2 linked regions of the Aquitalea magnusonii genome follow. The protein of the gene in region 2 binds, or shares a complex with, the protein of the main gene of each other region. Links are inferred from orthologs where the notes say so. Each region holds a gene or a part of one and is shown on either strand. Other genes may lie near its edges.

Evidence for each region. The genes of interacting proteins can lie anywhere in the genome.
Region 1: the proteins of prmC (region 2) and prfA are in contact, whole or in part, in a crystal structure (PDB 2B3T), measured with the Escherichia coli proteins. The link is inferred for Aquitalea magnusonii from one-to-one orthologs.

What each region holds. Positions count from the first base shown.
Region 1 is NZ_AP018823.1:4,323,135-4,326,727, reverse strand. What follows is about bases 1-2,999. They hold prfA (peptide chain release factor 1), read left to right. Parts: upstream 1-961; coding sequence 962-2,038; downstream 2,039-2,999. Other genes in these bases: DLM_RS20320 (LysR substrate-binding domain-containing protein), read left to right, coding at 2,529-2,999; hemA (glutamyl-tRNA reductase), read left to right, coding at 1-962. Also shown: more of DLM_RS20320, read left to right, coding at 3,000-3,446; DLM_RS20315 (ATP-binding protein), read right to left, coding at 3,462-3,593. UniProt on the Escherichia coli protein: Peptide chain release factor 1 directs the termination of translation in response to the peptide chain termination codons UAG and UAA.
Region 2 is NZ_AP018823.1:3,244,822-3,248,753, forward strand. Bases 686-3,428 are described here. They hold prmC (peptide chain release factor N(5)-glutamine methyltransferase), read right to left. Parts: upstream 2,598-3,428; coding sequence 1,773-2,597; downstream 686-1,772. Other genes in these bases: DLM_RS15450 (cupin domain-containing protein), read right to left, coding at 686-728; DLM_RS15455 (FKBP-type peptidyl-prolyl cis-trans isomerase), read left to right, coding at 1,008-1,487; mgtE (magnesium transporter), read right to left, coding at 2,601-3,428. Also shown: more of DLM_RS15450, read right to left, coding at 1-685; more of mgtE, read right to left, coding at 3,429-3,932. UniProt on the Escherichia coli protein: Methylates the class 1 translation termination release factors RF1/PrfA and RF2/PrfB on the glutamine residue of the universally conserved GGQ motif, i.e. on 'Gln-235' in RF1 and on 'Gln-252' in RF2.

The DNA.
Region 1 (3,593 bases), 1.1 Mb from region 2 along the record:
GCGTGGCTTCGGGCCTCGATTCCATGGTGCTGGGGGAAACCCAGATCCTGGGCCAACTGAAAGATGCGGTACGTACCGCGGAAAATGTCGGCACCCTGGGTTCGCTGCTTAACGGCCTGTTCCAGCGCACCTTTGCCGTGGCCAAGGAAGTGCGCAGCAGCACCGCCGTGGGTTCCAGTTCGGTATCCATGTCCGCTGCGGCGGTGAAGCTGGCCGAGCAGATCTTCCCCACCATTGGCGAGCTGAACATCCTGTTCATCGGTGCCGGCGAGATGATCGAACTGGTGGCCACCCACTTTGCCGCCCGTGAACCCTCCTGTATCACCATTGCCAACCGCACGCTGGAGCGGGGGCAGAAGCTGGCGGAACAGTTTGGCGGCAATGCCATCACCCTGTCCGAGCTGCCCGATGTGCTGCACCGCTACGATGTGGTGGTCACCTCTACCGCCAGCCAACTGCCCATCGTCGGCAAGGGGCTGGTCGAGCGCGCCATCAAGGCCCGCCGCCATCGTCCCATTTTCATGCTGGACCTGGCCGTGCCGCGCGACATCGAAATCGAAGTGGGCAAACTGGACGATGTCTATCTGTATACCGTGGACGACATTGCCAGCATTGTGGAGGTGGGCAAGGAAGCCCGCCAAAGCGCGGCGGAAGAAGCCGAATCCATCATCCAGGCCCGCGTGGCCGAATTTAACGACTGGCTGAAAAAGCGCGAAACCGTGCCGCTGATCCGCGCCCTGCGCGACGAGGCCGAGCGCACCCGCCGCCACGCACTGGAAGCGGCCCTCAAGCAACTGGCCAAGGGCACGGAGCCGGAAAAAGTGCTGGAAAGCCTGTCACAGCAACTCACCAACAAACTGATGCACCCGCCCACCCAGGCCCTGTCCTCGGGCAGCGGCGCGGAGCATGCGGCCGTGGTGGAAACCATCGCCCGCCTTTACCGCTTACACCCGGAGTCGTAATGAAACCGTCGATTGCGACAAAACTGTCGCAGTTGGCCGATCGCCTGGAAGAAGTCACCCATCTTCTGGCCAGCGAGTCGGCCACTGCCGATATGGATCAGTTTCGCAAACTGACCCGTGAACATGCCGAGCTGACCCCGGTAGTGGAAACCTTCCAGCAATATCAGCAGTGCGAGAAGGATATCGCCACCGCGGGTGAAATGCTGTCCGACCCGGACATGAAAGAGTTCGCCCAACTGGAAATCGACGAAGGCCGGGAAAAATTGGCCGCCCTGGAGCTGGAGCTGCAAAAGCTGCTGCTGCCCAAGGACCCCAACGACGAAAAGAACATCTTCCTGGAAATCCGCGCCGGCACCGGCGGCGACGAAGCCGCGCTGTTTGCCGCCGACCTGCTGCGCATGTACACCCGCTTTGCCGAACGCAACCGCTGGCAGGTGGAAATCGTCTCCGCCAGCGAGTCCGACCTGGGCGGCTACAAGGAAGCCATCGTCCGCATCATCGGCTTTGGGGCGTATTCCAAGCTGAAATTCGAATCCGGCGGTCACCGCGTGCAGCGGGTGCCAGCCACCGAAACCCAGGGCCGCATCCACACCTCGGCCTGCACCGTGGCGGTGATGGCCGAAGCAGATGAATTGGTGGACGTGGTACTGAACCCGGCCGACCTGCGCATCGACACCTTCCGCGCCAGCGGTGCCGGTGGTCAGCACATCAACAAGACCGACTCCGCGGTGCGCATCACCCACCTGCCCACCGGCATTGTGGCGGAGTGCCAGGATGGCCGTTCGCAGCATGCCAACAAGGCCAGCGCCATGCAGGTGCTGGCGGCGCGCATCAACGACATCCAGCGCCGCGAGCAGCAGCAGAAGGAAGCGGCCGAGCGCAAGAGCCTGATTGGTTCGGGCGACCGCTCCGAACGCATCCGTACCTATAACTATCCGCAAGGCCGCATCACCGACCACCGCATCAACCTGACGCTGTACAAGCTGGATTATGTGATGGATGGCGATCTGGTCGAGCTGACCGACGCGCTGATTGCCGAGCAGCAAACCGAACTGCTGGCGGCGCTGGGCGACTGATCACCTCGCAAGCGGTTTGCCCCGCCGTACGCATCGTTGTACACTCGGACCCGGAAAAGCAGCCCTTGCCAGCAAGGAGCACGGACCAGATGGTCCAGCCGCTTTTTCTCCGAATCTTCAGGCCACGCAAGTGGCCTTTTTTCTTGTCTGCAGCGGACTCACAACTGGATGGAATAAAAAATCGGCCAGGTCACAGAGGCAGGACCCGGCCGTTCCCAACGTGGAGATGGGTGGAAAACCATGAGATGGCTGCCACCTGCACCAACGCGCAACACTGTGGCGGGGCGTTAGCGCATTGCTAGCAGATCAGCCATGCAAGCAAGACATTGCTTGCACAATAAAGCGGGGAATGCCTGCTTTGCGAAACAAAATGCTTCAACTCAAGACAATCAGGCTTTGCATTGAATTATCAATACAATAGCCACAAGGATAACCAGCCCCTGTCCGGCTGACAAAGCAGTTATAATCATGGCAGCTATGAATAAACAGCATGAATCCGATGAAACTGCCTCCCTTGAATGCGCTGCGTGTTTTTGTTGCCGCGGCTGAGCACCTGTCCTTTACCCGCGCAGCCGCCGCCCTGCATCTGACCCAGGGTGCGGTCAGCCGTCATGTACAGACGCTGGAGGAGTTCTACGGCACCAGCCTGTTCATCCGCCAGGCGCGCGGGCTGGCCCTCACCGCCGAAGGCGAGGCGCTGGTGAAACCGGCGCGTGATGCCTTCCAGTTGCTGCACGAGGCCAGCGAAATGCTGCGCCTGCGCCAGAGCGGGCTGCGGGTACGCATTCCGCCAACGCCGGCCATGCGCTGGGTGCTGCCCAATCTGCCGGACTTCCAGACCCGCTACCCGGAATACACCCTGCACCTGATCACCCAGCTGATCCACGACAAGCCATTCAACCGGGCCGAATACGACCTGGCCATCATCGGCATGCCGCGGCCCGAGGTGTACACCGACATGCGCATCGAGTGCATCTGCCGGGAAAAACTGGTGCCGGTTTGTTCACCGTCCCTGATGGTAGGCCCCCATCCTTTGCGCACGCCGGAAGATTTGCAGTACCACACCCTGTTGCATCCGTGGCGGGATCAGGATGTCTGGGACCGCTGGCTGAAGCTGGCCGGGGTGAGCAATATCAACCCGGAGAGCGGTGTGACTTTTGATGCGCTGGAATACGCGCTGCATGCCGCGGCAGCGGGCATGGGCGTGACGCTGGCACAGGTTTCCATGGTCAACGACGACATCCAGCGCGGACGGCTGGTGATTCCGTTTGATACCGTGCTGGAGACGGAGTGGGCGTATTACCTGATGTATTCGCACGAAATGGCGCAGCAGCCGAAAATCCGCGCCTTCCGCGACTGGCTGATTGCCACCCTGGAGCGCAGTGAGGCCATCAGCCGGACCATGTAGCCGCGGCCACGCCCATCACACGCTGGCCGTATCCTGCTGCTGCAGCCAGTGCTCGAATGCCGCCAGTGCCGCTTCCAGGCTGAGCAGCAGCGCCTGCGCCTGTGCCACCTCGCCAGCCTTGGCGGCCTTCTCCACCGCCTCCGCCGC
Region 2 (3,932 bases):
TCTGCTGGTGAATCGTAAAACACATGCGGCTTCGGTTCGGTCAGATAGTGTCCAAGGAAGTCGCTGATCGTCTGCTTGTCCCAAGTAATCTGACTTAGCATCTGGCTGACTTTATCTACCATTTCATCGCTGATGCGCGCCGGGTCTGGCTGACGTTGCAATTCAGGATCGGCATAACGGCCCTCCAGGCAGATGTGGTCCTGCATGTACACCAGAAACTGCGTTGCCAGCTCCTGCGTCGGTGCCGCGCGAAAACCGATGGAGTAAGTCATGCCCGGCTCAAGCGCCACCCCATAATGCGCACATTTGGGTGGCAGATAGAGCATGTCGCCATGTTCCAGCACAAACTCCTCTTCCACACGGAAGTCCTGCAAAACCCTGATGGGGGCATCCGGAATGAAATCGTCATCCGCTTGCGAGGAAATCTGCCAGCGCTTGCGCCCCCCCACTTGCAACAGGAAAACATCGTAGGAATCAAAATGCGGACCAACCGTGCCACCAGGTGGCGCATAGCTAATCATCAGATCATCCAGCCTGGCAAAAGGGATGAAATCGAATTGCCACAGAATCTTGTCGATATGCGGCAAGTGGTGGTTCACATTCTGCACCAGGATGGTCCAGTCGGTTTCACCCAGCTTACGGAATCGAGCGGGACGGAAGGGGCCACGCTCCAGGTGCCATTTTCCGTTGCGGTTTTCGATCAGGCGTGACTCCACATCTTCCTGCATCGCCAGTTCGGACAGGCATTTGAAATCAACATGCGGCCCAACCTCAGTCAGCGCACCACGAATCAGCAAAGGCTTTTTTTGCCAGTATTCGCTCAGAAACTCTTCAGGGGTCAGCCCCCCCAGCAATGTCATCGTTTTCATGGCAGTTTCACGGGCTTACGAGCCCATCTATGGTTTACAATACGTTCAAGCGGCTTTCCCGCACGATTACTTGCAGGCCAAGAGGCGTATCCCGCCTTGCCCTGACAAGGTTTTTCATTTCATTCCGGACAATTTCTGATGCAAATCGCCAAAGACACCGTCGTTACCCTCCACTACGAGATGTTCGACGCGGAGAACACCCTCCTCGACAAAACCGAAGAGCCCATTGCCTACCTGCACGGTGGCTATGATGGCATCTTCCCGCTGGTTGAAGAGGCCCTGCACGGCAAGAGCGTTGGCGACTCCGTCGACGTCAAGCTGACCCCGGATGATGCCTTCGGCGATCCGGAAGAAGAGCTGGTTCGTGTCGAAGACTTGGACGTCTTCCCGGCTGATGTTGAAGTCGGCATGATGTTTGAAGCCGACGATCCGGAAACCGGCGATGTTCTGCTGTTCCGCGTCACCGACATCGCCGACGGCAAAGCCATCGTGGATGCCAACCATCCGCTGGCAGGTCAGACTATCCGCTTTGTTGCCAAGGTTACCGAAGTGCGTGCCGCTACTGCCGAAGAACTGAGCCACGGCCACGTTCACGGCGCACATGGCCACCACCATTAAGCATTAAGCCTGGCACTACACCGTAGTGCCGGTTCAAGACTGGCGCAGTCCTGACCGCAATCCGGTTCACAGGCTGCGCCAGTTTTCAATTGGCCTCCGCCATCCCCGGCTTCAGCCATGGAGCTTGCCGTGATGACGGCTTTCAGGCTGGCGCCAGCATGCCTTCAGAATCGGCCTTTCCCCTTGATGCAAGGCAAAAGACTGCCAATGGCAGTAGCGAAACGCCTGGCAGCTTGCTGGCCCGCGGAGCAAGGCAGGCCACAGATGGCGCACCAGCCTGTCGGCTCAGGCGACCGCTTTCCGGCCCAGCGACACCCGATCCAGCCCGGCCAGATCAAGCAGGGTTTCCACCGCCTGCAAGCCTGCTTGCCGCAAGAGCTGCCGCACCGCCTCACCTTGATCATAGCCATGCTCCAGCATGACCCAACCACCCGGCTTCAATCGCAGGGGGGCGCCGGCAATGATTTCGCGCAGGCAGGCCAGACCGTCACTTTCATCCGTGAGGGCCATGCGTGGTTCAAAACGGACATCACCCTCGTCCAGATGATGATCGTGCTGTTCGATATACGGCGGATTGGAAACAATCAGGTCGAAATCGCCCTGCCCGGCCAGTGGCTGATACCAGCTTCCCTGATGAAAGTGGACCACCGCGCCCAACTGTTCGGCATTGCCACGGGCAACTTCAAGTGCGGCCGCAGACAAATCAACCGCCTGCACCTGCCATACCGGGGCTTCCAGTGCCAAGGTAACGGCAATGGCACCACTGCCACAGCCCAGGTCCAGCACGCGCATTGGTGCGACAGCGGCCACGCGCTGCAAGGCGGCTTCTACCAGATGCTCGGTCTCGGGGCGGGGGATCAACACCGCAGGTGTAACCCGGAAGTTGCGACCATAGAATTCGCGTTCGCCCAGCAAGTAGGCCATCGGCTCGCCTTGCAGGCGGCGCTGTGCCAGCTGCGTAAACTGGGCAGCTTCACTTTCAGTGAGCTGCAGATCAGGATCGGCAATCATGCGGGCATGGGTCAGGCCCGGACGGACATGCTGCAACAGCATGCGTGCCTCCAGACGGGGCAGTGGATGGCAGCGCAGTGCCTGTGCAAGGGTCAGCATCATTCAAAGCAGGAAAATGGTGGCCAGGCCAAGGAAAATGAAAAAACCACCGGAATCGGTGCAGGCGGTGATCAACACGCTGGAGCCCAGTGCGGGATCCCGCCCCAGTTTTTGCATCAGGGAAGGAATCAGCACCCCCATGGTGGCGGCCAGCATCAGGTTGAGCGTCATGGCAGCCAGCATCACCAGCCCCAATGACAGGCGTCCATACAATAGCCAGGCAATCAGGCCGATGGCCCCGCCCCATATCAGTCCATTGATGATGCTGACCCCCAATTCCTTGCGCCACAAGCGCCAAGCCTGGCTTACCTGCATCTGGCCCATGGCCAGCGCGCGCACAATCATGGTGATGGTCTGATTGCCAGAGTTACCGCCAATGCCGGCCACGATAGGCATCAGCGCAGCCAATGCCACCAGTTGGTTGATGGATTGTTCAAACACACCAATCACGCGGGAAGCAACAAAGGCGGTACACAGATTGATGGCCAGCCAGGACCAGCGGTTCTTCACAGAGTCGATCACCGGTGCAAACAGGTCTTCTTCTTCTTTCAAACCGGCCAGATTCAGCACTTCGCTGTCCGACTCCTCGCGCATCACATCGACCATTTCGTCCACGGTCAGGCGGCCAATCAGCGCACCGCGCTCATCGACAACAGGTGCGGATACCAGATCGTAACGCTCGAATGCCAGGGCCGCGTCTCGCGCTTCATCTTCTGGCTGGAAGGATACGACCTCGGTCGCCATTACGTCGGCCACCATGGCTTCCGGATCGGCCACCAACAGGCTGCGCAAGGGCAGTACCCCGCAGAGCACTTCATTGGCGTCCAGCACAAAAATCTTGTCGGTCTGGTGCGGCAGCTCGTCAAAACGGCGCAGATAGCGCAATACGACTTCACAACTGACATCGGCACGGATTTTCACCAGCTCAAAATCCATCAGGGCACCGATGCTGCCCTCCGGGTAGGACAGTGCCGATTGCAGTTGCTCACGCTCGGCTTCATCCAGCTCCCCCATGACTTCGTAAACCACCTGCCGCGGCAGATCGCCGGCGAGGTCTGCCAACTCATCGGTATCCAACTGACGCACAGCGGCAACCAGTTCGTCCGGGGCCATGGACTCGATCAGGGTTTCCCGGACGGCATCGGAAACTTCCAGCAGGATGTCACCATCCTGCTGTGCCTTGACGCGATTCCAGACCAGCAGCCGCTCTTCCAGCGGCAGGGCTTCGAGAATGTAGGCGATATCTGCCGGATGCAGGTTTTGCAGCCTTTGCTGCAGATCATCGAGTGCCGGTGAAGTGGCAGGGGCGACAGCATCATTTTCCTGATGCAGCGC